4 regions of the Mesobacillus sp. genome follow, and region 1 is predicted to be linked to each of the others. Evidence: riboswitches for the same ligand, from Rfam matches in the RefSeq annotation. Region 1 holds a riboswitch; each other region holds the start of a gene.
The links. Region 1 has a riboswitch for cyclic di-GMP ahead of AC3EBE_RS05625 (DUF5667 domain-containing protein). Riboswitches for the same ligand answer to the same signal wherever they lie in the genome.

Region 2: another riboswitch for cyclic di-GMP. It lies ahead of AC3EBE_RS03805 (FxLYD domain-containing protein); the one in region 1 lies ahead of AC3EBE_RS05625 (DUF5667 domain-containing protein).
Region 3: another riboswitch for cyclic di-GMP. It lies ahead of AC3EBE_RS23900 (anti-repressor SinI family protein); the one in region 1 lies ahead of AC3EBE_RS05625 (DUF5667 domain-containing protein).
Region 4: another riboswitch for cyclic di-GMP. It lies ahead of AC3EBE_RS05570 (hypothetical protein); the one in region 1 lies ahead of AC3EBE_RS05625 (DUF5667 domain-containing protein).

Annotation. Positions count from the first base shown of each region.
Region 1 covers NZ_JBYNSB010000015.1:2,498-10,849, forward strand. The annotation lists gene AC3EBE_RS05610 (protein phosphatase 2C domain-containing protein) at 1-95, opposite strand, end outside; gene AC3EBE_RS05615 (alpha/beta hydrolase family protein) at 394-1,005, opposite strand; gene AC3EBE_RS05620 (pirin family protein) at 1,227-2,072, shown strand; cyclic di-GMP riboswitch class I at 2,135-2,220, shown strand; gene AC3EBE_RS05625 (DUF5667 domain-containing protein) at 2,314-3,627, shown strand; gene AC3EBE_RS05630 (FbpB family small basic protein) at 3,946-4,074, shown strand; gene AC3EBE_RS05635 (sporulation protein) at 4,099-4,494, shown strand; gene AC3EBE_RS05640 (protein kinase family protein) at 4,610-5,224, shown strand; gene AC3EBE_RS05645 (SPL family radical SAM protein) at 5,424-6,263, shown strand; gene AC3EBE_RS05650 (STAS domain-containing protein) at 6,402-7,250, shown strand; gene AC3EBE_RS05655 (P-loop NTPase family protein) at 7,417-7,938, shown strand; gene AC3EBE_RS05660 (GNAT family N-acetyltransferase) at 7,941-8,352, shown strand, end outside.
Region 2 covers NZ_JBYNSB010000012.1:241,854-250,205, reverse strand. The annotation lists gene AC3EBE_RS03820 (ABC transporter substrate-binding protein) at 1-1,406, shown strand, start outside; gene AC3EBE_RS03815 (GNAT family N-acetyltransferase) at 1,539-2,075, shown strand; gene AC3EBE_RS03810 (GNAT family N-acetyltransferase) at 2,161-2,655, opposite strand; cyclic di-GMP riboswitch class I at 2,844-2,926, shown strand; gene AC3EBE_RS03805 (FxLYD domain-containing protein) at 3,013-4,182, shown strand; gene AC3EBE_RS03800 (S1C family serine protease) at 4,197-5,324, shown strand; gene AC3EBE_RS03795 (Ig domain protein group 2 domain protein) at 5,517-7,160, shown strand; gene AC3EBE_RS03790 (hypothetical protein) at 7,408-7,767, shown strand; gene AC3EBE_RS03785 (LysM peptidoglycan-binding domain-containing protein) at 7,870-8,352, opposite strand, start outside.
Region 3 covers NZ_JBYNSB010000063.1:368-7,177, forward strand. The annotation lists gene AC3EBE_RS23875 (nitrous oxide reductase accessory protein NosL) at 1-435, opposite strand, end outside; gene AC3EBE_RS23880 (carbohydrate kinase) at 699-1,796, shown strand; gene AC3EBE_RS23885 (pseudouridine-5'-phosphate glycosidase) at 1,809-2,717, shown strand; gene AC3EBE_RS23890 (helix-turn-helix domain-containing protein) at 2,937-3,287, opposite strand; gene AC3EBE_RS23895 (hypothetical protein) at 3,503-3,691, shown strand; cyclic di-GMP riboswitch class I at 3,939-4,024, shown strand; gene AC3EBE_RS23900 (anti-repressor SinI family protein) at 4,053-4,187, shown strand; gene AC3EBE_RS23905 (helix-turn-helix domain-containing protein) at 4,601-4,921, opposite strand; gene treR (trehalose operon repressor) at 5,209-5,934, shown strand; gene AC3EBE_RS23915 (late competence development ComFB family protein) at 5,985-6,260, opposite strand; gene AC3EBE_RS23920 (type 1 glutamine amidotransferase domain-containing protein) at 6,456-6,810, shown strand, end outside.
Region 4 covers NZ_JBYNSB010000014.1:8,132-16,483, reverse strand. The annotation lists gene nadE (NAD(+) synthase) at 1-429, shown strand, start outside; gene AC3EBE_RS05575 (hypothetical protein) at 471-815, opposite strand; cyclic di-GMP riboswitch class I at 1,057-1,141, shown strand; gene AC3EBE_RS05570 (hypothetical protein) at 1,482-1,706, shown strand; gene AC3EBE_RS05565 (acetyl-CoA C-acetyltransferase) at 1,759-2,949, opposite strand; gene AC3EBE_RS05560 (GntP family permease) at 3,043-4,485, opposite strand; gene AC3EBE_RS05555 (acyl CoA:acetate/3-ketoacid CoA transferase) at 4,525-6,117, opposite strand; gene AC3EBE_RS05550 (beta-ketoacyl-ACP reductase) at 6,157-6,882, opposite strand; gene AC3EBE_RS05545 (LysR family transcriptional regulator) at 7,034-7,915, opposite strand; gene AC3EBE_RS05540 (phosphoribosyl-ATP pyrophosphohydrolase) at 8,137-8,352, shown strand, end outside.

The DNA.
Region 1 (8,352 bases):
CGTCCTACAGCTACACTGCCAAACTCCTCAACACTAATATTGTCAACAAAGCTCTCCTGACTTCCGACCCAGCTGAATTCGATTTGATTATTCATTTAGGTTCAACATCCTTTATAAGTTTTAAACTCTCGCTTTCAGCCAATCTGTGACCGCAGGCATAAACTCAGGCACAAATTTCTTCTCCAGATTGCAGAACTCCCTTGTGCTTCCAGTGCTGCACTTCCAAAAAAAGGTGATTCGCCGAAGGGAAGACTTTGTTTGTAATGTCAGTAGACCCAAGGTGTTTCTTGATATTCTGGATGCTTGAAAGTGGCGGACACAGGACGTCTTTCTCTCCAAAAAGCGCAAGCACTGGCCATGTGATTTTTGGAAGAATAGGGACTGGACCGTAATCTATGTGAGATTTATATAGTGTTTATATCCATATTTTGAGATCAGCTTTGCAAGAGCCAGCAAGGTCTTAATTTTTCCCAAAGCGATCTGTTTATGAACGGTTGATTTGTTTTCTGCTTCATGATGAAGGTTGATGTCAGTCATGATTTGTTCGTAAACAGGGATATAAGGGCGGGCAAGAGTAATGAAAAATTTGATCTCTTCATACTTGGCTGCTGAGAGCTGGGCAATCCAACCTCCCTGGCTGTGGCCGATCAAGCCGACTTTTTCTCTGTCAATTTCGCTTCTTGATTGCAAAAAATGGACTGCTGCCAGTGCATCTGCAGCACGGTCATGAAAGTCCTGCTCTTCCCAGCTGCCTGTAGAACCGCCATTGCCAGGCTTGTCAAAAAGTAAAACAGCAATGCCGTGTTCATTGCAGTGTTGAGCTAGAGTGACCCGCATTTTGAATCCCCAAGCATCTCCATAACGTTCAGACTCACCGCCAGAGCCTGCTAAAAATGCCATCGCTGGAACAAGCTGCTCGATGTGATCGGGTAGGAAAAGTGTGCCGCATAGCGTTTCCTTTGCGCCTTTAAATATTATTTCTTCTATTATTATCGGTTCACTCATTATGTATTTTTTCAAGTATGAGGAACATGTTGTATGAGCTAATTATAAAGGAAGGAGGATGATGCTAAAATAGAAAAAGAGCTAGAAACTGAATTGAGGAACGCTTTTTACAAAAGAATGCGTAAAGAAAATGATGCAGAGCGCTTAGCTTACTATAAGTAAGCTGATGTTGTATATTGGATATAGTTAACTAAATAATGAATGTACTGGAGGAATAGAAGATGTTCCAAAGAGAAATCAAGGATCATTGGACTGTACAATATGAGGAAAAAGATTTACCGCATGTCCAGGCAGGACTGGTTTTAAATCCGCAGAGGTGGAGGGAGCTTGATCCTTTTATCCTGATGGCGGAGGACTGGTTCAAGCGCGGCACATTCTCTGACCATCCGCATCGCGGTTTCCAGACGATCACTTATGTGATAGATGGCAGGCTTGAACACATCGATAATCATGGCGGGCACAGTATCCTTGAGTCAGGGGACATCCAATATATGAATGCCGGATCAGGTGCGAGGCATGCAGAAGAGGCGGTTGACCAGGATATCGCCCATACGCTGCAGCTTTGGCTTAATCTGCCTAAAAGCTTAAAGAATACGACAACATCCTATCAGGATGTATACTCTGAAACAGCGCCGATTGTTCAGTTTGATGGCGGTTTCCTGAAGGTTTACTCAGGTGAAACGGCCGGAGTAACTGGTCCGCTGGAGCCATTGTTGCCGTTCACCCTTTCCGAAATCATCCTATCAGAGGGGGCGGAATTCTCATACGAACTTCCGGAAGGACATAATGCATTCATCTACGTCCTGTCCGGTGATTTGAATACAGGGAAAAGCGGCACAAACTTGAAAAAATCCTCAGCTGCAACTCTTTCGTATAATGATGGCGGGGAAGGCTTAAGCGAATTGCAGCTAAAAGCAAATAGCCGCTCCAGGGTTCTCGTTTATTCAGGAAAACCGATCAAGGAAGAAGTAGTGGCGTACGGCCCGTTCGTAATGAATTCAATGGAAGAAATCCGACAGGCTTACCGTGATTATCATGAAGGAAAATTTGGCGAGGAAGCGAAGTAAATATTTGAAAAATTTCTATTTATTTTTTCCTGTCGAAAAAGTAAGATATAAGTAGAATTAAAATCCGATAATGGCAAAACCAGGGAAACCTGGCGACGCAAAACTACAGGGGCTAATGTCTTTCGGACTATGCCAGCCAGTTGCCGAAGATTCACATAGCGTACGGTGTGTGCTGTTCTTCGGACAGCACTTTTTTATTTTTTATCGATTTTAGTTCAAACTTTATAACGGGGGAATTAGAATGAAGAAGCTTTTGACAACAGCAGTTTTGACAGGGGTGCTTGCCTTTGGTTCGGGTGTATCAGCCGATGAGGTAATCGAAACGGCAGATCCGGGCGTTACACCAGATGAATTCTTTTTTACTTTCGATCAATTATTTGAGGAGCTAAAGCTGTTAGTGACCTTCGATGATGAAAAGGAGGCCCAGCTGCTGCTTGAGTTTGCGAGTGAGAGACTTGCGGAAGCAACAGCTATGTCTACTGAAGAGAAAGATGAATTTGTGCAAGCAGCTTTAGAGGATTATTTAGCTGCTCTTGAGGAAGCTCAGGAAAAAGTGACTGAAGTGATTGTCGAGGAAGAAACCGATTCAGAGGGCGCGGATGAACTCACTGAACAGTTAGAAGACGTTGCTGAAGTAGAGGACGAGCTTGCAGAGGATGCAGAAGGCGAACTGGAGGAAGAGCTGGAAGAAGCTGTCGAAGAGGCAAAGGTTGTTGCGAATGTAGTGAAGGGGCTTGATCAGGAAAAGGTGGCTGAGCTTCGTGAACAAGGGCTTGGATATGGTCAAATTGCCCAGATTTTCTGGCTGGCTGAAACAGCCGATATTACCGTAGATGAAGTTGCTGCTATTTTTACAGAAGAAAAGCTTGGATTTGGACAAGCTGTTAAACAGCTTGGTGTCGAGAAAAAAGGATTGGCCTTAGGCAAGAAGAAGGGCTCTGATGAGGAAGAAGCAGATGATGCCGCCTCTGAAGATGACTCATTGGAGTCTGGAGATGTTGAAGCAGGCGATGGAGATAGTGCTGATGCTGAGGATAATGGAACTGGGGCTGGCCAGACAGAAGACGGGGCAGTGACAGAAGGAGAAGCAGATGATACTGCTTCAGCTGAAACAACAACTTCAACTTTACTGGCGAATGCAGCAACAACTGTTAAGAGCAGTGATAAAAAGACCGCAGCACAGCCTGCGACTGTAAGAGCGGATGAGAAAAAGACTGCGGCTGCTAAGAAAGCTGACGAGCAAAAACAGGCTGCTGCTAAGAACGCTGAAGAACAAAAGCAGCAAGCCGCGAAGCAAGCGGAGGAAAAGAAAAAAGAAGAAGCTAGAAAAGCAGAAGAGAAAAAGAAGGAAGAAGCAAAAAAAGCCGAAGATAAGCAGCGTGAAGAAAACAAGAAGGCTGAAGAGCAGAAACAAAAAGAGGAGTCTGAAAAGGCTAAAGGAAAGAAGGATCAGGGTTCTAACGGAGATGAAGCGGGCCCTAAGGAAGATGAAAGCAGCAAGGTAGACAAGGGCGGCAATGAAGGCTCCGGAAAAGGCAATGGCAACGGCAAGTAGGGCAGCCTGAATATTGCCAACCTTTGGTCAGATACTCAAAAAGCGTTTGATTTGACGGATATTTCTGTGTCATGTATGATATAATTATAAACTTGAATAGTTCTCCTAAAGGGGAGTAGCTTTTACAACAGAGTCGTCATTACGGAGATTTCTCCCGGCTTTGTTGGCAACGACAGTTGTTAGCAAGACCTTTACCATATTTGGTGAAGGTCTTTATTTGTTTTTAAACCTTCACCGCTTCCGGTGAAGGTTTTTTTATTACGATAAAAGCATTTTTGAAATAAGCAACATAAATTTTATTAATGGAGTGTGGTTCGAATGAAGAAAAAACAGCTGCGTTTTGAGGAACTTGTCAAGAAGAACCGGGAAGAATTATTAATGGATCAGCGTCTGCTCGAAAAGATCGAGAAGCGTCTTGATGATCGATACTCAGGCGGAAAGAAGTAATTTAATCTAGATGGAGGATCAGGAATGTTATTAAGAAAGTATATGTCGCTTATGGGCGTCGGGTCAGCACAAATTGACCTTGTTTTGGAGAAGGATGTACTGAGGCCGGGAGAAGCAGTGAATGGGCAATTTCTAATAAAAGGCGGAACAATCGACCAGCACTTAAAACAGATAGACTGCGCCCTGGTCATGGTGGATGAGAAAACAGGAGCAGAGAAGGAAATCGATAACATAGCAATTAAGATACAGACAAAGATCGAATCAGATGAAAACGACAAAGTTCCGTTTTCCTTCAAGCTCCCAGAAGACGTACCAGTATCCAGCAAAGCCATCTCCTACCACTTCAAGACAAAGCTAACCTTCGAACAAGGCGTAGAAAGCTGGGACGAAGACATGATCAAAGTAATAAAAGACAAATAGCTTCATCACATTAACGCGCCGGGGGTCAGACCCCCACTGAGTTAATGCGGTGAAGCGCTGGGGGTCTGACCCCCGGTGCTGTAAAGCGGTGAATGGTTAGAGAGGAGGGGTGAGGGTGAGTTTGTATGGTGAGTTGGCGCGGAGTGTGGTATATCGTCATAAGGGGTCGAGGGTGAATCTTGAGGGCATGGATGATCGGCTGGAGCTGATTGGGGAAGGAAGAAGTGCGTTTGCGTTTCGGATAGCCGGGACTGAGCTTGTCCTGAAGGTATTCTTCCCGTCATTTGAGCACATAGCTGCTGAGGAAGCGGCAATATATCAAGAGTTAAAGGGAAATCCGTTCTTCCCGTCATTGCACGAATCAGGCAGCAATTATCTCGTGATTGATTATATTCATGGTACAACGCTGTTCAATTGCCTGGTTAATGGAATCCCCATTGCCGGCCGGCATATAAAAAAGGTTGATGCCGCCCTTCAGCTTGCGAGGGAAAAAGGATTGAATCCCTCGGACATTCATTTAAGGAATATCATCATCACTCCGGAAGGAAACGTCCGTCTTATTGACGTCGCACGCTTCCGCCAGACCAAGAAATGCTCACAGTGGGATGACCTGAAGCGCGCATTCTACAAGTTTTACCGGCACAAGCGCTTCCCAAAGAAATTGCCGGAAACAATGATGAACTTGATTGCCTACTTTTATAAAAAAGGACTGCTTCCAAACTTGAACTAATGATTTAAGCTCAGTTTTAAGCAGTCCTAGACCAATTTTTTGCCTGTCATTGAATAGCAAAAATCTGGACAACCTCATATTTCATCCTAATAAAAGGTTTGTTACAAAAGTTACCAACACAACCCCGTACCTGAAATCCACGTTTTCCAAAACCAGCCTATATAATAATAAAAGTGATTAACAATAAGGTGGTGATTCCGTGAAGCTGAACATCAATGATATTCTATCGAAAAGTATCCTGACCCCGGGGAGGGGGTTGCTGAGTGAGTATTCCCATTCCCTAAACCCGTATGCAGGCTGTGCGTTTGGCTGCAGCTATTGTTATGTAAGGCAGCTTCCGGTTTCACTTTTTCGCGAGGAAGAATGGGGAACCTGGGTAGATATCAAGGCGAATGCAGCTGAATTATTGCGTAAGGAATTGGTCAAGGCCAAGAAGAAAGGGCCGGTTACGATTTTTATGTCGTCGGCAACAGATCCTTACCAGCCAATAGAAGCGAAAACCATGCTGACAAGAAGCCTTCTGGAGGTCATGCTTGAAGTCCAGCCTGACTTTCTGTTCGTCCAGACCCGTTCACCGCTTGTAAAAAGAGATCTCGACTTATTTAAACAGTTCGGCAATAAAATCAGGATATCGATGACGATTGAAACAGATAAAGAAGAAATCAGAAAAGCCTTTGCTCCATCAGCTCCACCGATACCTGCAAGGATGAAGGCGTTAAAGGAAATCACCGCTGCTGGTGTATTGACACAGGCGACGATTTCGCCGTTATTGCCCTGCTCGAGGGAATTTCCTGAAAAGCTAAAAGGAGTGGCCAGCAGGATTACCATCGATGATTTTTGGATGGGTGATGGAAGCGGAGGAAAACGGACCAGGAAGCTGGGAGTATATAAGATCTATGAACAGCTCGGCATGGAAAAATGGTACAATCCATCTGCTTATAAAGTCATTCTAAAAATGATGAAAGAGGAATTGGGAGTAACAGAAGTGTTGGTGTCCCAAAGCGGTTTCAGCCCTGGCGCCGGAGGTATTTTTAATTAAGGCATATTCCAGCCCAAGGGTAAAAACTTGTCCTGCTTCTTCCACCTGCGTTATGATGGATGATAACAGTGTATAAATGAATCTGACGGTTAAATGATAAATTATAATTTCTTTTTGGAACATTTGGAGGAAGATTGAATGAACAATGAATTGAAGTTATTAGGTGAAGCAATTGTTAATAGGAAGCATGAAATAGCAAAAGCGGTCCATGATGACCGATATTCTGCGGTACAGCTTACGGAAGCACAAAAACATGACCTGAAAAAAATTGAAGGCCAGATTCTTGAGATTCGCGCCAACTTCATCAGTCTTTTCGGCCATGCCCTGATTGAGCATGAAGACAGGCAAAAAGGCCTTGATAGCATCACACAATGGGGAAAAGACACAGGAGAATACATTTATAAGCTAGGTGCATCCCTTGACGAAGCGCTTAAAGATACTAGCTATTATCGCGCCCATATCTGGAATGCGATTAAAGAAGAAGCGAAGGATATGACTGCTGGAACAGTCTTTGCTGTATTGGAAGTCATTGACCCGCTCATGGACCATGCAATCTACAGCTTCAGCTTAACATTCGTGGAATCTCACCAAAAGAGCCTTGAGAATGCGAAAACGGCTCTTCTTGAGCTATCTGTGCCTGTCGTTCCATTATTGCCGGGCGTTGGCGTGCTTCCGCTAGTTGGTAATGTGGATACAGAAAGAGCTCAGCTTTTGATGGAAGAAACTCTTGAGCAAGCAGTTAAGCTTAAGCTTACTCATCTGATTTTTGACGTGTCAGGTGTAATGATCGTTGATACGATGGTAGCGGACCAGCTGTTCAAAGTAATCAGCGCATTATCACTGGTCGGTGTGAAAACAATCATGACAGGAATCCGTCCAGAGGTTGCCCACACAATGGTAACCCTTGGCTTGAACCTTGAAGGTATCACGGTAAAATCGAACCTTCACCAGGCATTTAAGGAAATCCAGACTTTAAAAGAAGTGTAAATAACTTTCAAAAAGCTGCATACGTGCAGCTTTTTTTATTTCCCGTAGAAAGTCAACCCACTTCCCAAAAAAGCAATACATAGTCAAGTTCTGTAGAAAAAAAGAGGAAATTCAATCTCTAAAGCGAATAAGTATCCATCTGAAATTCAAATGGTGGTTGCAATGCATGAGCAAAAAAAATCCTGCTAAAATTCACATAATTGGCTCTGTTGGCAGTGGAAAAACGACTCTGGGGAAGAGGCTTTCTGCAAAGTTAAGTATCGCGCATTATGAGCTCGATAACGTAGTATGGCAAAGGCTGGATACTGGGGAGGTCCGCAGAAAGGCTGAAGAAAGAGATGCGTATCTGCGCAGTATAATCGGCAGAGATGCCTGGATCATTGAAGGCGTCCACTATGAATGGGTTCATGCCAGTTTTAAAAATGCTGATATCATCATCCTGCTGGATCCGCCGTATGCTGTAAGGACAGTCAGGATCATCAAAAGGTTCATTCTGCAAAAGCTTGGATTTGAACAGTCCAATTACAAGCCAACCTTCGCGATGTTCAGGAAAATGTTTGCCTGGAACCGCTATTATGAAGAAAAAAGCAAACCGGAGATATCGGAAATCCTGAAGGGGTACGAACAGAAGGTAGTCATCATAGAAAAAAGCAGCGACCTTAGACAAATCTATGATTGGGAGGCCTGATTATGGCACTGATAATACGAAATGCAGAGGAACGGGATGTTCCTCTGCTTTATGATTTGATGCTTGACTATATAGTCAATTTTTATCAAAAACCAAAGCCAAAGGAAACGGATCTAAAAAACCTGATTCAGCATCTTTTGGACCATCCTGAAGCAGGACTGCAATTTGTCGCTGAAAAAGACGGAAAACTAGTTGGTTTCGCTACATTATATTTCACATTCAGCACGCTGCAGGTAAAACGGGCAGCCATCCTCAACGATTTGTTCGTGACAACGGAGGCCAGGGGACATAAGGCGGGTGAGCGGCTATTCGAAGCCTGCCTGGCATATATCAGGGAAAATAATTATGCCTATATGACCTGGGAAACAGCGAGAGACAATCTGGTTGCCCAGGGACTGTACAACAAAATGGGCG
Region 2 (8,352 bases), on a different contig from region 1:
AAAAAGAACCGATTGAACACGTCAGCAAGCTGCTGGTGCTGGACTGGTCGGTGGAGACGAAGCAGAGGCTGATGACCGCCTTTCAGTCGAAGCTGGGTTTTCATCAGGAGGGGCAGGACAGCCTGATCATCCCGAGGTTTTATCGCTTCCTGACAGCCCATCCGCTTGAAGCCGCCGATGTTCATAGCGCGAATTTCGTGGCCACTCTTTATAACCGGCTTCTGACCGTTAACGCAGATAACACCCTGACACCCGAAATCGCCCATACCTGGGAATATTCGGAGACCTCTTTGCTGCTGTATTTGCGGAAGGATGTCGCGTTCCATGATGGATCGATCCTCAAAGCCGAGGACGTAGTCCATTCCCTGCAAAGGATGAAGGACGACATCCACTATAAAAAACTTTGGGAACCAGTAACGAGGATTTCAACACCAGGGCCGCTTACCGTAAAATTGGAATTCCCAGACGGATGCACATACATTCTCCAGATGCTCGGACTGCTGACGGCGAGTATTTTTAAAGAAGTGAACGGCAAACTGCTTGGCACAGGCGGCTTCTATCTTGCTGAAAACAGCGAAGAGAAATCCGTTCTATGTGCCTTCAAGCAATACTTTGGCCATCGGCCGCTCCTTGACCGGGTCGAATTCATCCAGATGCCAAAGGAATTCCAGGTCGTCTATCACGGCGGGCAGGAAACATACAAAGTAGACACATTCAAGGTGGAAAGCGATTCTGGCTTTGGGATTGTCATCATGAACCCCTATCGTGATTCAGATATTGCTAGGAAGGAAGTCAGGGATTACATCCATATGGTCATAGCCCGCCATCGCCAGGAGCTGAAGGAGCTGAATCCGAAAATCAAAGGAAATAATGAAGGCTGTTTGATAGGACACTCCACAAGCTATACCATGCCTGAGATTCCAAAGCCAGCGATTACCCGGCCGTTAAAACTAGGCTGGGTCAACTATTCCACTGACTCTGCTCATTGGTTAAAAGAAAAGCTGGAGCAGGCGGGCTTCACCGTAGAGATGGAGGAAGTCCCATTCGAAGATTCGATTTATCACCCTGAAAGACGATTGAATAATGACCTATTCATTCACGGTGAAATATTTGAACTGAACCAAAGCTTCTCCTATTACTTTTTCCTGGTCAATCGCTTTTCGCCGCTGAATTTCCTCGCTGAAAAAGACGATTTCCTGCAGGAGCAGCTAGAGGCTTATAACACCCTGCCATTTGAAAATTGGATTCAGCACCATCTGAAGATCGAGCAGTATTTGCGCGACGAATCCTTATGCATCCCGCTCTACTACACGAAAAGGCAAATCCCATTTTCCATCAATCTCATGAATGTAGAAATCAAACACTTCGGGTACGTCGACCTGACACGGCTGTGGGTAAAACAATAGGTGGTGGAACATGGGGACGGTTCTCCTGTTCCATTCTGGAACGGAAGAACCGTCCCTATGTTCCAGAAGGTGTTCTTCGTCCTTGTATCGAAATATAGAAAGGCAAGATGTTAGAGTTTGGGGGATTTGTAAATGGATTTGGAAACTACTAGATTATTGGTTCGCAAATTTGATATGGATGATTTGCAGGCTGTGTTGGAGTATACATCGGACCACAACGTTATGGAGTATATTCCAGAGGGAGTTTTTAATGAAGAAGCTGCAGCAGCCTTTCTTCAGGATAATATGGGGGAGAACGCGCAGAAATTTGCTGTTGTTTTAAAAGACGAGAATGTTTTGATCGGACACATTGCTTTTTTTAAATACTTCGGCGAACACACATATGAAATTGGCTGGGTGTTCAATCCTAAATACTATAATAAGGGCTATGCCTCTGAAGCTGCATTTGCTTTCTTGAAGTATGGTTTTGAAGAATTAAAGCTTCATAGAATCATCGCCACCTGCCAGCCGGAAAACACAGGATCCTACCGTGTCATGGAAAAGATCGGCATGCGGAGGGAAGGCTACTTTAAAAAATGCATCCCACATGGCAACGAGTGGTGGGATGAATATTATTACGCCATCCTCGAAGAAGAGTGGGCCAATCATGGGGACGGTTCTCCTGCTTGATTTTAGGGAAAACATGGGAAAACATGGGGACGGTTCTCCTGTTCCATTCTGGAACGTGAGAACCGTCCCCGTGTTCCACCTTTGTTTAAAGGAATTTCTCGTAGGAGACGGCATACTCTTGGAATCCATTGCGTTCATACAGTTTTTTGGCATGGTCATTCCAGGAGTAGGCATGCAGTTTGACTCTGTTGATTCCTTGTTCTTTCATCCACTTCATCGTTTCTTCGATTAATGTTTGTCCAAGGCCCAGGCCTCTCGCGGAATCATCGAGGAATAATTCATCGAATAGTCCCATCCTGCCTGTTCCGTTGTCGGCGGCTGCGTCTTGTTCAAAGATTCTTCCCAACGAGTAACCGGCTGGTTTTCCTGCTATCTCTGCGATCAGGATCAACGTATCTTCATTTCTATTGGTAAAAGTATCGTGTGCATTCGTTTTGATTGCAGTAATGACAGATTCGTAGTCATCGTATTTACATTCGCTGCCATGTTTTGACCGGTTGAATTGGCTTAGCTTAACGGCAAAATCAACAAATACCTCCAGATCAGAATCCACAGCTTGTCTAATTTTTGCTTCCATCATTCATTCTCCTTTTCTAGTTTGGGAACATTGGGACGGTTCTCCTGTTCCATGCTGGAACGCGGGTGGAACTTAAAGACGGTTTCATTTGCAAAAAGATAACGAACCCTAACAGGTAAAACAAAATGCGGAAAAATATACTAAAATATCTATAAGTATGGTAATCTATCTAGTGAATAAGTACCATATTATGTGAAAAAAGGCAACTCATTGAAAAATGTGGATGCAAGCTACAGGCCTAATGTCAGGGGACAATGGCGGCTGGGCTGCCAGTAAATATCCTGTAAGTAAATGGATTTTTAGGGTCGCTCACATGAGATGAGAGGCCTTTTTATTTTTTTAATATACGGAGGGATTTGAGTGTTTTGCCACCAATGTGGAGAGAAAGTCGCTAAGGAATCCAAGTTTTGTTCAAGTTGTGGTGCAGATATACAAGCATCAAAGGCTGCCCGTAAGGACGAGCCTAAGGGAAAGGAATCTAGTGTTACTGCAAGCATTCTTCCAGTGATCATCCCGATCCTGAGTGCGATTATAGTGGGTATTGGAGTAGCGGCGTATTATTTTCTTGAGACAGATGTAAATTCGGATACATTGAAGCTGAAGGAATCTGCTGAGCAAATGGCTTTTAAGGGTGATTTTAAAAAGGCCAAAGAACTGGCAGAAAGCGGCCTCGCAAAGCGTCCAGGTTATAAGGCATTGCAAGCTGATTTAGAGGTTATCGATAAAGCCCTCAAATATGAAACTGCCTTGCTGACAATAAGTGATCATATTAAAAAAACGAATTTTGATGCTGCCTCCAAAGAGCTTGCTAGCCTAAAAGAAGAGCTGAACAAAAGTGAAAGTCCGATTTTCAATAATTTTATAAAGCTTGCTAATGAAAAGCAAATCAAAATTACGGTAGGCACAATAAAGAAAGAGCTGAACGGATTAAAGACAATCGATGAATTAGGCGGAAAGCTTTCGATCTTGTCTTCAATGCCCGAAAATGAAGCGAGTGCGGTGAAAACAGAGATCTTGAATAAAATTGTCCAAATAAGCAGCCAGGATGCAGAGGGGAAATTAGCAAGCAAAAACTTTTCGCAAGCATTCTCCGATATAGACAAAGGACTTCAGTTCGCTGTGAATGACAAAAAGCTGCTTGCGTTGAAGGAAAGAGTCCAGCAAGATCAGGCTGCTTTTGAGAAAGCTGAACAGCAGAGAATTGAGAAAGCAATGGAAGCAGCTGCACAGGAAGACCTAAGGAACCAAACAGCAGCGGTTCAAGTCTTGGAGGTTACAGCACAACTAGATGAGTATGGAGATTTATATATTTCGGGTAATGTCGAAAATGTGGCAACCACTACAATCAGTTCTGTTACTGTTAACTACACGATATATGATAGCGAAGGCAATTACATTAATTCAGGATATGCATCAGTGTATCCATATTACCTGGAGCCCGGAGAGACAGGAAACTTTGAAGATATTCAATATGGAGTTTACCAGGAAGCAAATGTAGAAATCGACAACAGCACTTGGTATGTTGATTAAGGGGTGGCATAAATATGAAATGGACTATTAGTATATTATCTACTCTGCTGATTTGGGGAGGCGGCACTTACGCTTACTTTTTCATAAAAGAAGAAATCCCAAATAAGCTGCCGGCTTCGTCTGAATTAATAGTGAAGGCGGAAGAGTCCGCGCCAGAGAAGGGTGCCTCAAAAGAATTGAAAGAGATTATCCATCATACTCAAAAATTAGTTGTAAAAATAGAGTTGGAGGATGGATCTTTAGGATCCGGTTTTCTTTACAATAACCGAGGGGATATTGTGACCAATGCCCATGTGGTGGCAAATGCTAAAAATGTAAAAGTTAAGACCTCTGATTCAAGAGAGTTTGCAGGGACGGTTATAGGAGTTAGTAACGAGACAGATATTGCTGTTGTGCGTGTACCTGGACTGGAGGGAACAACGCCACTGGAAATATCCTCAGAGCAAAAGTCTGAAATCGGTGATGAAGTCCTTGCACTTGGCAGTCCGCTTGGCTTGCAAAACACAGTCACAACAGGAATCATAAGCGGTGTGGACCGGGACCTTGATATAGAACCATTCCATTATGAGGATGTTTATCAGATTTCGGCCCCTATTGCGCCTGGTAACAGCGGAGGGCCGTTAATAGACAGCAAGACTGGTAAAGTCGTTGGGATAAATTCAGCTGGCATTGATAAAGGTTCGATTGGTTTCAGCATCCCGATCATAAGTGTCCTGCCAATCGTACAGGGCTGGTCAGATGCTCCAATGACAACCATTCCTGAAGTGAACTTAGGTTCTGAGGAGTATGACTATGAAGAAGAATATTCAACAGAGGATCTCGCACGATACCTTGTCAGTTATTTTTATGAAAGCCTGAATTACGGTGATTATGTAACAGCTTACTCATTGCTGGGCAGCTCATGGCAGTCAAGCCTATCTTATGATGAATTTAGAGAAGGATATTTAAACACAAAGTCCGTTCAAATGGATGATCTGGCAGTAACAGCTTCAGGGGAGACTTATTCTGCCATTGCTGTCATATCAGCTGAAGAGCGAAAAGATGGTTCAACCGTGTATAGTAAATATAAAGTTACCTACAAAATTCAATATGAAAATGATACGCTTAAATTGATTTCCGGAAATGGTGAAAAAATAGAATAATTACTAAAGCAGGGGGGCGAGCTCCTGCTTTTTTTAGGGTGGAACATGGGGACGGTTCTCCTGTTCCATTCTGGAACGCGAGAACCGTCCCCATGTTCCAAGTTGGGAAAATTTCAAATTAAGGGAATCTTAACATTCCGTCAATATTTGTGTGTTAATTTAGTTAGGAATACACGAATAAGGAGTGAAAGCATGATTCGTCGAAGGTTCTCTGTTATTGCACTAGTGGCTTTGCTTGTTTCACCGTCTTTGTATTTTTTTACACCTTTTGTTTCTGCTGAAAATGCGCTGGATCCGGCTCCGCAGCTGCAGCCGGTCGGGACAGCGAATGGAGAAAGGATTTTGTTTGATAATACCCATGGACAAACTGCGGGAGCGGCTGATTGGGTATTGGATGGCGGATTCTCTGATTTTGCGAATGCCCTGGCGAACGAGGGGTATTATGCAAAAGAACTGCGCAAGACAACCCCGATAACGTATCAAGATTTACAAGATTACGATGTTTTCATTATTGGAGAAGCGAATATTCCGTATAAGAGTTCTGAGCAGGATGCGATGCTTCAATATGTCCAGAATGGCGGCAGTATTTTTTTCATAGGTGACCATTACAATGCTGACCGGAATAAAAATCGCTGGGATGCTTCCGAAGTATTCAATGGCTACCGCCGCGGGGCTTATTATGACCCGGCAAAAGGAATGGGAACGGAGGAAGCATCCTCTGGAGCAATGCAGGGTGTGACTGGTTCTGACTGGCTGTCCAATAACTTCGGCATCCGCTTCCGCTACAATGCAATTGGTGATGTGACAGCGAATGATATCGTGGCACCGAGCCAGGCGTTCGGCATCACAAGCGGAGTTTCCACAGTGGCCATGCATGCAGGTTCGACCTTGGCAATTACAGATCCAAACAAGGCAAAGGGGATTGTTTACCTTCCTCCGACAACAGCTGCCTGGGGCTATGCTGTCGACCAGGGTGTATATAATGGCGGTGGAAGAGCAGAAGGACCATACGTGGCTGTATCGAAGGTCGGTGCAGGAAAGGCGGCTTTTATCGGTGATTCGTCACCGGTGGAGGATGCCACTCCTAAATATCTCCGTGAAGAAACAGGCGGCAAAAAGACGACCTACGATGGTTTCAAAGAGCAGGATGACAGCACGCTGCTTGTGAATCTTGTGGATTGGCTTGCAAAGCAGGAAAGCTATACATCTTTAGCCCAGGTAAGCGGCTTGCAGCTTGACCAGAAAACAACTCTGCTGTCTATGGAAAACCCGCAAACTTCAACAGAACCTCAAGCAGAGCCTTGGGCCGCACCTGCTACAGGCTATAAATGGTACGACCCTTCAACATTCAAGTCTGGTTCCTACGGATATGATGCGGATGGTTCCGGTGGCGGCGGAACTGCCACATTGAATGAGAAGTTCGAAACCGGCACAAAGACATCCTATACATCAGGGAATGTTACCTTATCAAGCGGATCATGGTATTTTGACAATGCGCTGATCGGAAACTTGAGCACTGACAAGAAGAATGGCACCCAGTCGGCACGTGTTCGAGCGAGTGGTGCTCTTACAATGAACTTCAATGTGAGCGGGGCAAAAAGCGTGCAAATTGCACACGCCAATTTTGGCAGCGATAGCGGAGCCAGATGGCAGCTGCAAATGTCCACAAATAGCGGTTCGGCCTGGACGAATGTTGGCAGCCTGAATGCCAGCACATCCAGTTTGCAGGTAAAAACGTTCTCAGTGAACCAGACAGCATCAGTCCGCTTCCGGATTGTTGTTTCCGGTACTTCGGGACACAGACTTAACTTTGATGATATTGTGATCAGCAACTAAACAGAACCCGTGCCTCTGGCACGGGTTTTTTGGCGGAACACGGGGACGGTTCTCCTGTTCCATTCTGGAACGCGAGAACCGTCCCCATGTTCCACTGTATTCCCGCACATTTTTGCTTTGGATGAGACAAGCTCCTATACACTTCTTGTCGTGCTTGCATTGTATATAGCAAGGATGGACAAGGAGGTGAAGCTTATTGAAATGGAGTGATTTTTTTAGTTTGAAGCAAAAAGGGGGAATGGAAGGTATGGAACAAAAAACAGCATTGCCAGCAGAGGTTTTACAGCAGATGATTGAAAAGTTTGAGGGTATTGATAAAGAGCAGTTGGGCATGAAGCCAGCAGAGGAAGGTTCTTGTCTGGATTTCTGGTGGTCACCAGTGTGTCTCACATTGTGCGCGCCTTTATCCGGCCTGCCAACTGGCCTGGATTTTACCCTGCAGACAGTTGACTGTAACTATGATGGCCATTGCAATACACCGCAGATTAACGTTGAAGGTGATAATGTCTGCATCGTCCTTCCAGGCTATGTATTCTACTATGTAACCGTAGGTGACGATCTCAGCATCTCTTGTGAATACGCCGGTTTCTATTACGGCACATTCTAAAACCATCCTAATTGACAACAAGGGTCCCAAAAGTCCGGCTTTTGGGACCCTTGTTTTTTTGATCAGGGGGACGGTTCTCCTGCTTGGTTTGATGAAACAAAATTACTCACTCACCGGAATATGAATCACCTGCCCGGCATAAATCATATTCGGGTTTGTGATTTGCGGGTTGATCTGCAGGATGCTTTCTGCTGACACCCCAAACCATGCGGCAATCAAATACAGAGTGCTGCCGGGGCGGACGATGTATTGTGTTACTGAAGGACGGGGAGCGCATTCGGCTCCGAGCGAATACCATGTATCTGTGTCGACGATTCCGGTCACTTCGATTTCTTTTACCCGTCCCTGCCATTCTTTTATGGCGATGAGGGTCTGGGGACCGAACAGCCCGTCAACTTTTCCTTTATACACTCCGAGAAACTGCAGGATGATCTGAACGCGGCTGACGGCAGGCCCCTGGTCACCGATCCGCAGTGTTGGGCATAGGCGAGTCGGGATGAAGACGACCTGGCCCGGGAAAATCATATTTGGATTGGTGATCTGGCGATTGCTGGCCAGCAGGTCGATCAGCCTGACCTTGAACTT
Region 3 (6,810 bases), on a different contig from region 1:
GAAGAAGGCATACCCATATTTCATTGGTGTTTTGAGATCAGCTTTTACAGGAACAGCGGTATCAGCTTCAATCCACTCGGAAGTAACATAGTCGCGGACCCATTTTTCCTCGTATTTTATTTCATCTTTCCTTTGGGAGTTCAGAAGGCAGCCTGAGTCATCAAAGAATACATACTCACCGTCTGCTGTTTTTGCCTGGGCGGTGAACACGCCCATTTGGTCGGACTCCGTGTATACCTTCATATTGCAGAAAGCACATACATCCTCTTTACCTGGCTCATGAGGACCTTCACCATGATCGTGCTTCTCCTCTGTCACAGAGGCTGTTCCGGCTTCAGTTTCTGTTTGTTTCTCCTTGTCAGCGGCGGAATCGCCGCATGCAGAAAGAGCCAAAATGAATAAGGATGCTATGAATACAGTAAAATATTTTTTCATAAAAATAACCTCCTTTAGTTACGGAATAATCGTAACAGGGAGTTGTGATTAAAATGAGAAAAATCCGTGGGAAAAGCGTGAGATTGCCCGATTTTATATGACTTTTTTGTGACATTATGACACAAGCAAGCCACAAAGCTTCAAGCGGGTTGGAAGTAGGAAAAAGGAAAAAGTAAACGAATATTAATAATGTTGTGCCTATTCAGATAAAGGTTTATGATTCTTATATAGACTAGTATTTGGAAATTAGAGGGGTGCACGAAATGAATGAGAGAGAGGCACTTATTTTTAAACTAGTAAAAGAGGATCCGTTCATCTCACAAATAGATCTGGCGATGAAATCGAAACTATCTCGTTCTGAGGTAGCGAGCTATATATCGGCATTAATCAAACAAGGAAAGATTCTTGGCAGAGCCTATGTATTGCCGGAGAAAAGGCAGGTGCTTTGTGTAGGAGGAGCGAATATCGACCGGAAAATCTGGTCGAAAAGCAGGCTGGAGCTTGGCACGTCCAATCCAGCGGAAAGCTCCAAATCATGTGGAGGCGTAGCGAGGAATATTGCTGAGAATCTGGGAAGGCTGGGCAGCGATGTCAGTGTGCTGACAGTAGTAGGGGACGACCATGAGGGGCATTGGCTGCTGGAATACACGAAGGCATTCGCCGATACGACTCCTTCGCAAATCATGCATGGCCAATCTACCGGAACTTATACCGCAGTGCTGGACCATGAGGGTGAAATGTCGGTTGCTCTGGCCGAAATGTCAATCTATGATGCTATTACTCCTGAATTCATCGACGGAAAATGGGCCTATTTTGCCTCATCTGATTTAATCATGCTGGATACCAATTTTCCAGCTCAGGTCCTGGAATGCATTATTACGAGGTGCCGCAGAGAAAATCTGCCATTATGCATTACGCCGGTGTCCTCCCCGAAAGCAAGAAAGCTGCCGGAAGATTTAACGGGTGTGACCTGGCTGATTGCCAATAAGGATGAGGCAGAGGCGATATCACACATCAGCATCGAGAACGAAGGCGATTTTTTCAAAGCAGCCGAAAAGATCATCCATAAAGGAGCAGAGAAAGTCGTCATCAGCCGGGGAGATAAAGGCCTCGTCTATTTTACGAAAAAAGGTGAAGCTGGCGTGCTGATTCCGCCTGCCATATCGGTGATTGACGTGACCGGTGCAGGCGATTCGCTAGTTGCCGGGATCCTCTATGCCCATTTAAACGGAATACAGACCGAGGATGCCTGCAAAATAGGGATGGCCTGCTCGATCCTGACACTTCAGACAATCGAAACGGTAAATCCAATCTTGAATAACAAGCAATTGCTGGACACATACAAACAAAACTTTAATTAAGAGGGTTAGAGAATGCTAGAAAAGTGGCTTGAATTTTCAGAGGAAGTACTCGAAGCGAAAAAAACAGGCAAACCGATCGTAGCGCTGGAATCTACCATTATCTCCCATGGAATGCCTTATCCACAAAATGTCCACACTGCGAGGGAAGTCGAGGAAATTATCCGGGCTTTGGGAGCTGTCCCAGCGACAATTGCCATCCTTGCCGGAAAAATAAAAATCGGTCTCTCAGACGAGGAGCTCGAATATCTCGGTCAAAGCAGAAATGTCGAAAAAACAAGCAGGCGGGACCTTCCCTATCTATTAGCAGCGAAGAAGGATGGCGCCACCACGGTTGCGGCAACGATGATTTGTGCAGAGCTTGCGGGAATCCAGGTATTTGTCACAGGAGGAATCGGCGGTGTGCACCGTGAAGCGGAAGTGACAATGGATATTTCAGCAGATCTGCAGGAACTGGCAAATACAAATGTTGCCGTCGTATGTGCAGGGGCAAAGTCCATTCTTGATCTTGGGCTTACCCTCGAATATCTGGAAACCCATGGGGTGCCTGTCGTTGGCTTTGGCACCGATACACTCCCTGCCTTTTATACAAGAACAAGTTTATATAAGGTGAACTTCCGGCTGGATTCAGCAGAGGAAGTCGCTGAACTGATCAGGACAAAATGGGAGCTTGGACTCAATGGAGGCGTCGTGGTCGCAAATCCAATCCCAGAGGAACAAGCCATGGAAGAAAGTCTGATGAATCATGTCATAGAAAAGGCCCTCCAAGAAGCAAAGGAAAAGAAAATTGAAGGCAAACAGGTCACACCATTCCTTCTTGCCAAGGTAAAAGAATTAACAGATGGCAAAAGCCTCGAAGCCAACATCGCCCTGATCAAAAATAACGCAAGAGTTGGAGCCGAAATTGCCTTGAGCCTTATTTGATAATGGGGAACTGGAAGGACATTTAGAGAATTTGTAAATGGGGCAGGGATATCCATACCTATAGCAGCTTTATTGGGAAGATGGGAAGGCGCATGAATGAAATCAGCAGCCATTTTCACAAAAAAAAATTAACGTCGACAAAGAGGAATTAGAATCAGCCACTAGCTGGTTCTTTTTTTGGTATAAAAAGAATTCCAACTTTATATTTTAGTATTAACACTATTTCTTCGACTTGATTGAAGAATTCCTGAATTTGATAAAATCCAGATAATAGGAAAAATCATCTTTGCTGATCCCGCTCCTAATTGCCTCTTCAATAAGCAATAGCCATTCAGAATCGAGAGAGATTTCTCCCTTTTTTAGTTGAGTTTCATTGCCCATCAAGTATTCGACTGTGGTATCGAGCGTCAACGCCAAGCGCGATAAGACCTGGACTGAAGGATTCTCCTGGATTCCTCTTTCGATATAGCTTAAATAGGATTTCGATACATTTGCTTTTTCCGACAGTTCAGTGATGGAATACTTTTTTTTGATTCGCAATCTCTTAATTTTCTCTCCCACTATCTTCATTTGGCAATTCTCCTTAAAAGACATTCGCTTATTCATTATAACGAACAAATTGTTCTTTTCAAAATGCGATATTGTAAGATAACTAGAGATAATTCTTGTAAAAGAACGATATTCGTTCTTTTTTAAGAATTTTTGACTAATTTTCGCCTTTTCCAGAAATGATTCCAATGGACTATACTCAATAAAGATAATCTGGACAACCATGGAGGTGTTGTTTGCTGTGTACAGAAAAAATTGTGATCGATGCAATCGTCCGTCCTTCAGCAGCTGTGAGCAGGGTGAATGGCTATGCCCTGTATGTGGCCATGATCTTACCAGCTATCGATTTTTTCAGGCTGGAACATTTGAAAAGAGAACGGCTTTGCCCAGCTGGATTAAAGGTGTTTACACCAGGAAAGATTTAAATAGAAAATCAGATTCAAGTTTGTGGGGGTAATGTTTAAAAAAGAGTTCAACAATTCCGGAGATAATTTGACAAAGATATCTAGATAATAACTTGAAATTTCTGAAAACTAACTGTTTTCCATACTGTTTTTGTAATTCCTTGGAAGAAAAAAGAAATAATCAATCAAATCCAGCCGACAAATACTTACAAGATAAAAAAAAAGAACCATATACAATGAGATTGGGAGTTAAAGATGAGATAAAAGGCACAGAAAAAGGCAAACTTGTTGAAAAGCGGGGACGCAAAGTCACGGATCTAAGGTGCAAAGTACTATGATGGCCGGACTGCCTGGAATACACACGTATTTTGGGGGGAAGAACTTGATTAGCGAAAAGGCAATTACCGAAGAATTGGACCAGGAATGGACGCAGCTCATAATGGAAGCAATGGAAATGGGATTGAAGATAGAAGAAATCAGGGAGTTTTTACAAAGCTTCAACGGCACAGGACTTTAAAAGTACATAGAAAAACATCATAATGAAATGAATCGGGCAGCTCTCTTTGAGGTGCTTTTTATTTTTTGATTAGATACTGTTAAAGCAAAATATTGATTTATAATACTCTGTTGCTCTTCGTTCCAGGCGCGAAGACTCCTTCGGGATGAAGCGGGACAGGTGAGACCCCGGTAGAAATGGCCCGAGAAGAAGGGGCCATTTTACCCCACAGGAGCAAAGCGACGAGGAGGCTCACCGCACGCCCCTAGAAGAATTCGCTCTTGAAAAAGCCGGCAATTGGGCTTTTTCATAATTCTTCAGAGGAAAGCGAAGCGCCTGGAACGGAAATCAACAGCATATTTTTACAGAACTATCATTTAAAGAATTTAATTGTGACCATAAATAAAATGGACAGCGATCGCCCGCTGTCCATTTTATTTATTATGAAGCTTCCATTTGTTGAATTCGAGGAACTCACGGAACTGGTCCTTGGTGATGCCGGAATCCATTGCTTCTTTCACAAGATTCACCCAGTCAGAATCCATATTCTCCTTATCAGGCTGTTCATGGATCAGATTGTCAACAGGGATATTAAGGACTGCTGCAATCTTTTCAAGGAATTGGATTGAAGGGTTCGTCTGGAGATTGCGTTCCAGTGAACTCAAATATGATTTGGCAACTCCGGCTTGTTCTGCAAGCTCGGATAATGACATTTTCTTTTCCTGTCGAAATCTTTTAACGCGTTCACCGATCACAGCTATCCACACACCTTCTCTATTTATAATTAAATAATAACAAATTTCCTCGCATAGTTCCATATTGAGAACGTTTCATAGAACAATTATAACCAAAATACCATGCAAAAGGATTGTTTTCTAAAAAAAGCTGCATGAAACATGTTGGGAAAATTACTCAAAGGATTTTTTTACCGGCATTGGCTGCTGTTCTTTCGTTTAAATTTTGCAGGAAACCCATCCGGAAATGCATTTATCAGGAAAAAAGGGTAAAATGGCAGTAATTAGTATAGGTACGGGGGAATACGATGCAAAAAAAGTACTTGCCGATATATGAGGAAATCGCGAAAAGAATCCAGGACGGCCTTTATCCGCCAAAGACCATCCTTCCATCGGAAAATGAGTTTGCCGACATGTACCAGACATCGAGAGAAACGATTCGCAAGGCGCTGAACCTGCTGGCCCAAAATGGATATATCCAAAAGATCCGCGGCAAAGGCTCTCTTGTCCTTGATTTGAAAAGGCACCAATTCCCGATCTCAGGATTGGTCAGCTTTAAGGAACTCGCGGAGAATATGGGCGGCAAAGCAGCAACCGCCGTCGAGGAGTTTGCTCTTAAGGCTGCCGATTGCGAAATTGCAAAGGAACTGCATATTGATGAAGATGATTTGGTGTGGAAGGTTACCAGAGTCCGGCAAATTGACGGGGAACGAATCATCCTGGACAAGGATTACCTGGTCGAGAAATATGTTCCTGGACTTACAAAGGAAAACTGCCAAAATTCCATATTTGAATACATCGAAAAGCAGCTCGAAAAAAAGATCAGTTTTGCCAAAAAGGAATTCACGGTGGAGGAACCGACCGAGGAAGATCAGTCCCTGCTGGATATGGAAGGCTATCAGGCGGTCGTGGTCGTGAAGAACTATATTTATTTTGAGGACGCCACCATGTTTCAATATACAGAGTCAAGGCACCGCCCTGACAAATTCCGGTTTGTCGATTTCGCGAGGCGGATGGATACAAAATCATTATAGAAATTAGTGATGAAAACTATAAAAAGAAAGCTGCCAATCGGCAGCTTTTTTTAATGCTTTGGATATTTACCTACGAGGTGAATGGCACTGATGATTCTTTTATTGATCCAGGCTCTGTTCTCCTGGGTATTAAGCTGTTCAAATACCATCTTGCGTCCATCTTCTGTGGTGACATAATGGCTCGGAAGCGTGTTCAGGCTGATGGCGATGATATCATTCCTGCACTTCTTGCAATTGCAGAAAGTCTGATAATCCGGGCTCATCATTAAAACATTGACAAGAGTCGAAACCACTTCTTCCATTACGTTGACATAATTAATATTCACAGTGTTCCTTCTCTCCCTATTGATGTCCTACTATTGATTATAGTGGATAATGTCAAATATAAAATGAAATTTTTTGCTTTTTAAAAATATAGGTCTTTGGACCTTTGTTTATTCTAAGATTTGGATAGATGTTTTAGCTTCAGCGGACAGGGAAAGTTTAATAGTGGATATAAAAGAAAAGGAGATGTTATTCCTATGGCTAAAATTGCATGCTTAATCACAGAGATGTTTGAGGATTCCGAGTACCTGGAGCCGTCAAGAGCTTTTTCAGAGGCCGGCCATGAAGTAATGACAATCGAAAAGGAATCAGGAAAGACTGTAAAAGGAAAACAAGGAAAGGCAGAAGTCAAGATCGACGAAAGCATTGATAATGTAAAACCAGAGGATTTTGACGCATTGTTCCTGCCAGGAGGGTTCTCACCGGACCAGCTCCGCGAAGATGAACGCTTCGTCCAGTTCACAAAGTCCTTCATGGATGCGAAAAAACCAGTATTCGCGATCTGCCACGGTCCGCAGCTGTTGCTGACGGCGAAAACACTTGAAGGCAGAG
Region 4 (8,352 bases), on a different contig from region 1:
AAAGGAAATGTCAAGGCTCGTATGAGGATGATTACTCAATATGCGATTGCTGGCCAGGAAGGATTGCTGGTGATTGGAACGGATCATGCCGCGGAAGCTGTCACAGGCTTCTTCACTAAGTATGGAGATGGCGGGGCCGACTTGCTGCCTCTTACTGGATTGAACAAAAGGCAGGGGCGTGAGCTTCTTAAAGCACTGAATGCAGAGGCAAGATTGTACCTGAAGGAGCCTACAGCCGATCTTCTGGACAATAAGCCATTGCAGGCTGACGAAACCGAGCTTGGCGTGAGCTATGAAGCAATCGATGACTACCTGGAAGGAAAGCAGATTTCCGAACAGGATGCTGCCAAAATCGAAACACGATATATGGTATCTGAACATAAGAGGCATGTTCCGGCTTCAATGTTCGACTCCTGGTGGAAAAAATAATGAAAGAAGCCTGGCTCCACAGCCAGGCTTTCTTAATGAAACTATTCCATTTCTGTCATTGCGAAATTTCTTTGGTCTTCCTTTTCCGTGACTTTGTCGATTTTATCGGTGAACATTTGGAAGACTCGCTTCTTCTCTTCCAGTTCCTTGATATATTCCTTAAGGTCATTGAACTTTTGTTCAAACGGTTCATGGTACAGTTCGCGGATTTTTCGGTTCAGATCCGGATTCACCGTTGACTGCACGACCTGCTTGGTAATGTTGTGCTTATATGTATAGACCTTCAGTTCATTCTTTACTTCTTCATACTCTGCATCAATCTCGTTCAAAATTCCTTCGATTTCCGCTTTCCATTTATCCAGCGACATCTTAACATGCTGTTCCATAAGGATCCTCCTGCCATTCGCCTAAAAATCAAGCTTCTTCCCTCTATTTTACCAACCAAATTTTACATAGGTGTTGCGTCACTATTACATTGTGGAAACAATCGAATTTTAACTCCGTGTTCGTTCTTCCCTTGTAAATGTAAATTATTGCGCATTTGGAAATAGGTAAAAAGTTTCAATTTTGTAGACAATTGGCGAAATTTGTTGAAATGATGGTTCGATAGTTTTATATTTTAATTAGAACAGAAAAAGGCAAACTTATCGAAAGGTAGGGACGCAAAGCCACGAGTCTAAGGTGTTTTCGCTATGATCGTCGGGTTGCCAAAAAGGATCGGATGTTATTGAAGATGGGTAAATGGTGGGAGGAGTATGCCATTGCCGAAAATCCGCCATCTTTTTGGAGGATTTTTTTATTTCCTCCTGAATCGGAGACATTAAGTAGGGGAAATCTTATCATTTGTCGGCAGCTTAGCTGAATAGTCAGAATAATGATATAAATCTATGAAAAAATCAATTTTGACGTTTGCGCGGCTTGAGAGAGGTTAAATAATACTTAAGAATCTTGACAGGATAATAAAAATAATTCTTTTGGCAGATTTGTTCCATATAAACATCATGATTTTACATCAGGAAAACTAGTATAAATATAGAAAGGTGGAGGAAGGCTTGACTGTTTTGTTTGGAACTGTAGAGTATTTTGAACGGGAAATCGAGTTTCATTTAGCAGAGGTTGAAAAAAGAGAGAGGCTGCTTGAGGAGATCAATCAAATCCAGGTGAAGCTGGAGGAAGAGCTCCTTAATGATTTCATCTGCGATGAGAAGCTCAGGATGGAATGCCTGCAGAATCTTTCAAATGCCTGCAGTAAGTTAACGGAAGATTATGTGGTGTGAATATCCTATAAAAATATGAAAGCCTGTGGATCGGAACCACAGGCTTTTACTATTATTCTTTTACATTTTCAATGATGGTAGCAACACCCATGCCGCCGCCGATACAGAGGGTAGCCAGACCATATTGCTGGTCTCTCTTTTTCAGCTCATGGATCAAGGTAACGAGGATTCTTGCTCCGCTTGCTCCAATCGGATGGCCCAGTGCGATCGCTCCGCCGTTAACATTGACATTTTCTTCGTTCATGCCCAGCTCTTTCATCACGGACAGTGCCTGTGCCGCAAATGCTTCGTTTGCTTCTACCAAGTCAATGTCCGTGAGCTCCATTCCTGCTTTTTCAAGAGCCTTCTTGACTGCGTTCACAGGGCCAATTCCCATGATGGAAGGATCCACCCCTGCAGAACCATTAGCCCTGATAGTGACAAGCGGTGTCACCCCAAGCTCCTTTGCCTTCTTGCCGCTCATTACAACGACTGCTGCCGCGCCGTCATTGATGCCAGACGCGTTTGCTGCTGTTACTGTGCCATCCTTTTTAAAGGCTGGTCTCAGTTTGCCAACCTTTTCAAGTGTGCTGCCGAACTTTGGATGTTCGTCCTGATCAACGATGAGTGGATCACCCTTGCGCTGTCTTACCTCGACAGGAACGATTTCATCCTTGAAGCGACCGGAAGTAATCGCAGCTTCTGCTTTGTTCTGGCTTTTCACCGCGAAGGAATCCTGTTCATCACGCGAGATTTCGTATTTATCAGCCAGGTTTTCAGCTGTGATGCCCATATGGTAATCATTGAAGGCACAAACCAGGCCATCACCAAGCAATGTGTCTACTAATTTTTGGTCTCCCATTTTAAACCCTTCACGAGCTCCTTTTAAGACGAAAGGTGCCTGGCTCATGTTTTCCATTCCGCCAGCGACAACGATATCGGCTTCACCGGAAGCAATCGCCTGATAGGCAAGGTGGACCGCTTTTAAGCCTGATCCGCACAGCTTGTTGATGGTCATCGATGGGCAGGTTTCAGGAAGTCCAGCTCTCATTGCAGCCTGGCGAGCAGGATTCTGGCCAAGACCTGCCTGAAGCACATTGCCCATGATTACTTCATCGACTGCTTCTGCACTGACATTTGCTTTTTCGAGGGCGGCCTTGATCGCGGTTGCACCCAAATCGACTGCAGAAACGCCTGAAAATGCTCCGCCAAAGGCTCCGGTTGCTGTTCTGACAGCACTTGCAATTACAATTGTATTTTCCATTTTTCTTGCCCCTTTCGAACTTTAAAAGTAAAGGGGGAAAGCTCCCCCTGTTTCTTTAATCATAATTAATAAGGTAAAAATTGTCACTTAGTATTATACAAGACCTGTAAGCTTGTAGATTGCAATAATGAAGAAAACGGCCAGCGTTTTAATCACTGTGATTGTAAAGATGTCTTTATAGGATTGTTTGTGCGTAAGTCCTGTTACTGCAAGCAGGGTGATGACCGCTCCGTTGTGCGGAAGAGTATCCATTCCGCCCGATGCCATCGAGATGACGCGGTGCATGACCTCTGGCGAAATATTGAATTCTGTGATGGCCTTCATATAAGTATCAGCCATAGCGCTTAGCGCAATTCCCATCCCGCCTGATGCAGAGCCAGTTACCCCTGCAAGAGTTGTGGTTGTAACGGCACCATTGATCAATGGATCAGAGAATGCAGTTGAGATGCCTTTACTTACAATCGAAAACCCTGGAAGGGAAGAGATGACTCCTCCGAAACCATACTCAGCACCTGTGTTCATTGAAGCGAGAAGGGCGCCGCCGATTGCTGTATTGACCCCAACTTTAAAACCGCCGGTAACCTTTTTCCAATCGTACAGAAGAGTAGCGAAAATCCCAAGGATCAGTGCCAGTTCAACAGACCAGATCCCTACGACTCCAGCCATCTGGACTGTTCCGTAAGCTTCAAGACCAATTTTGGAAAAATCAAAACCGTTTGGGTACCATTTTGGCAAATTCACAGTAAAAAACTTATTAGCAACACCAACAAGGATTAAAGGTACGAAAGCCAATGCAGCTTTTAAAGTGCTTGATTGAGCTGTCATATCAATGTTGGCTGCACCCTCTTCGAGAAGGTCGGCCTCTGCAGCAGCAGCTGTTTCAGCATTGTCAAAGCCGTAAAAGCCTTCGCCGCGCTTCGCCGCTCTTTTTCTCATCGTCTCAAGGTACAGCATTCCTAAAGTGAAGACGAGAATAGCTCCGAGAATACCAAGGATTGGCGCTGCATAAATGTCCGTTCCAAAGAAGCCGGCAGGAATTACGTTCTGGATTTGCGGTGTTCCAGGCAGTGCATCCATCGTGAAGGTGAAGGCACCTAGCGCGATCGTACCAGGAATAAGCCTTTTTGGAATGTTCGCTTCTCTGAATAAGTTTTTAGCAAATGGATAAATGGCAAATACAACAACGAACAAGCTGACGCCGCTATACGTTAAAATCGCACCCATCAAGACGATGGCAAGGATGGCGCGGGTGCCGCCAACCAATTTGATGATTGTTTTTGCAATCGATTCAGCGATGCCCGACATTTCGACGACCTTGCCGAAGATTGCGCCCAGCAGGAATACCGGGAAGTAACTCTTGATGAATCCAACCATTTTCTCCATGAAGATATTGCTGAAGAAAGGAAGCACGTGGCTTGGATCTGTCAGCAGGACCGCAAGCAATGCAGCGATCGGCGCAAACAGGATAACCGAATAGCCTCTGTAAGCCGTGAACATCAGCAAGCCAAGTGCTAAAAGAATGATAAATAGCTCCATACGGGTAACCCCTCTCGAATGAAAAAATATAATTATTGATTAGACTGCCCTGTGAAAGCTTGCTGGCTTAGCATCTTCCTTCAGTCCCATTGGGCCATCCATGAAAATCCTTCTGTCCATAAGCTTCAAGTCCTTGGCAATCAGCGGCCTGAAATCCATCTGGGCGAGGATATCCCTTTCAAGGTTGACACCAGGTGCGATTTCAGTGAGCGTCAGTCCTTCCGGTAAAAGTTCAAACACAGCCCGTTCGGTAATATAAATGACCTTTTTCTTGTTTTCACGGGCTACATCGCCACTGAAGGTGATCTGTTCAACTGCCTCGATGAATTTCTTTGCTTTTCCTTCCTGGAGGACTTCAAGCACTCCATCCTCTGCCTTTACCCTTAAGCCACCGGCAGTGAAGGTGCCGCAGAAGGCGATTTGGCGGGCATTTTGGGTGATATTGATGAAGCCGCCGCAGCCGGCAATTTTCGGGCCGAACTTGGAAACATTGATATTGCCTTTCGCGTCACACTGAGCGAGGCCAAGGAATGCTGCATCAATGCCGCCGCCATCATAAAAATCGAACATATATGGCTGGTCAATGATCGCCTCGGGACCGACTGAGCATCCGAAATCCAGCCCGCTTGCTGGTGTACCGCCAATCGCACCAGGCTCAACAGTAGGAGTGAATTGATCATTCATCCCTTCCTCCTGAAGCACCTTGGCGATGATTTCCGGCACGCCGATTCCATAGTTCAATACTTCTATATCTTCGGAGAGCAGCATGGCGGCACGGCGCGCGATTACCTTGCGCTCATTCAGCGGGTAGGTTTTATCCGACTGCTTGTGCACAACATCGCCGCGGAAAAAGTCCTCATTCAGCTGGCTTCCAAACGTTTGCATATGATTTGCCGCGTTTTCTGCCACGACAACATAGTCTACAAAGATGCCGGGAATTGCGACCAGCTTCGGATCAATCGAACCGTTTTTAACAATCTTCTCAACCTGGACAATGACCTTGCCGCCGCTATTGCGCGCATTCATGGCAATGGACAGGATTTCAAGTGTAAGCGGTTCCTTCGCAAAGCTGATATTGCCGCTTTCATCTGCCTCAGACCCTTTTAAAATAGCAAAATCGATTTTTTGCGTTTTATATGCCAGATATGAGCTGCCGTCAAAGCTGATTTTTTCGACAATCTCATCCTTTGTCACTTCATTCAGCTTGCCGCCATCCAAATCAGGGTCAACAAATGTGCCAAGTCCAACATGGGTAATCGTCCTTGGTTTGCCTGCCGCACCGTCCCTGAACATTTGGGATATCACACCCTGAGGGAGGTTATAGGCCTCCAGTTTATTATTGACAACCAGCGGCTGGAATTTAGGGGCAAGGCCCATATGTCCGCCGATGATTCTTTTCACAAGACCTTCATGAGCGTAATGGTTCATGCCGCGTTCAGCTCCATCACCGATGCCTGCTGCATAAAATAATGTCAGGTTTTTTGGTGAGCTGCTTTCAAGGTAACGATTCTCTACTTCCAGATGGATCTCTTCGGCAACACCGGTACCGATAAATCCTCCAAGGCCTACAACGGAATTGTCGGTGATCAGTTGTGCTGCTTCTTTGGACGTTATGAATTTTACTGAAGACATTGTAAACACCTCTTTGTGAATTTTTCTATTTGGTGTGGTTTAAAGTCTTAATCCGCCAGTTACTTCAAGTACATGTCCATTCACATAGCTGGATTCGTCACTAGCCAGGAACAGGACTGCATTCGCGATTTCCTGGGGCTTGCCAAGACGGCCAAGCGGCGTTTTTTCCCTGATTGGCTGAAGCACCTTATCTGGTACAGTTGCCATCATTTCCGTTTCTACATAGCCAGGAGCAATTGCGTTCGATCGTACTGCGGCACCTTTGCGGGTGAACTCCTTCGCCCAAGTATAAGTCATGCCGATCACGCCAGCTTTCGTAGCGGCATAATTCGTTTGTCCAACATTTCCATATACACCGACGACTGATGAGATGCTGACAATCGAACCTTTGCCATTTTCCATCATGATTGGCGCTACAGCCTGAGTGAGGTTGAATACACCTTTAAGGTTTACATCAATCACGGCATCCCACATATCTTCAGTCATTTTTTGGATTAAAGCATCACGCGTGATACCGGCGTTGTTCACAAGAACATCGATTGCGCCGAATTCTTTTTTTACCTCATCGACAAATTTCGCAACCTGGTCACGATTCGTTACATTCAATTCTACTTGGCGCACATTTGGCAATTCGTATTCGCCCGAGCCCATATCCAGGGAAAAGACTAATTTGGCACCTTCTCGCGCAAACGTTTCCACAATTTGGCGTCCTATGCCCCTTGCTCCACCAGTAACAATAGCGATTTTGCCTTCCATTCTATTCATAATGTAAGCCTCCTACATGTGTTAAATTATCTACACTCTTAATGTAAGCGTTATCACAGATAATTGAAAATATATATAAATCATATTAATAATAACTTTTGGTTATAAGGTAAAAGAAAAGCGGTGTACTAATGTACTCCGCTTGTTGTGGCTATCTTATAGATTGCTTCACATACTCGATGAACTTTTTTGCCGCAAAGGACACATATCGGTTCTTCTTTAGAATAATAGCGATTCGCCATTTCATTTCGGGGTGGTCAATCGGGATTTGCTTAATGCTCTTGCTGTTGAATCTGGCAAGTATAGGTCTTGGCAGGATGGAGATGCCCTGATTCAGGCACACCAGCTCCGTCAGGAAATCCCACTGTGAGCTTTTAAAATAAATATTTGGTTCAAACCCAGCTTCCCTGCATGCCTTGACGACATGGTGATGAAGCAGGAACGTTTCATTTAAAAGAGCAAAGTATTCATCCTTTAAATCTTCAAAAACAACCTTATCACGCTGGGCGAGCGGATGGTCCTTGTGCACTATCAGGACCACCTCATCCTCTGTCACTGGGATATATTCAATCCTGTCGGAAAGCTCGGGCAAAATGACCAGGCCCAGGTCCACATAGCCTTTTTCAACCATTTCATAAACGGTAACGGCTCCATTTTCGATAATGGAAAGATTGATGCCAGGATAGTCCTGACGGAAGTTGGCGATCAGAGGGGGGAAATAGCTCGTGCTGATAACAGGCGGTATCCCTACACTGACATTGCCAGTTTTTAAGTTTTTAGTATCCTGGATTGACTCTGTTAAGGAATCCATCTCGGCTAGGATTCTTTGTCCCTCCTGGAAAAGCCTTTCACCAGCATCCGTCAGCGTCATTTTATGCTCAGAGCGGTCAAAAAGCTGGACACCAAGATCCTCCTCCAGCTTTTTGATCATTTTGCTCAAAGCTGGCTGGGAAAGATGGAGATTTTGAGCGGCCAAGGTAAAACTATTATCCTTTGCAACCTGAACGAAATAAGAAAGCTGTCGTGTATCCATTGTCATCCTCCGGAGAAATCGCCGTTTTTAAGATGGGATTATTGTAACACAACAATGATTTTACGCCATACACGGCAAGGCTGCAGCCACTTTTTTACTGGGAAAAGAGGCATGATCAGCTTCGGAAATTTTTAACATGGAAGAATTCATTCTCAACAAATGTGTTTGAACAGCATTAATAAAGGATATGTTTATCATAGGATTGCAAAAGGAGAATCGATATGGAGAAAAAGGAATATAACAAGCTTGTGAGAGACTATTTTCCAGAATTGATGAAGGAAAAGGGAAGAGAAATTGATGTGGAGATCCTCGATAACGCCCAGTATAGCGCAAAGCTAATGGAGAAATTCAACGAGGAAGCGGAAAAATTCCGCAATGCCGGTACAGATCGTTTGCTGAGCGAAATAGTCGATCTGCTGGAGGTCATCTACGCAATT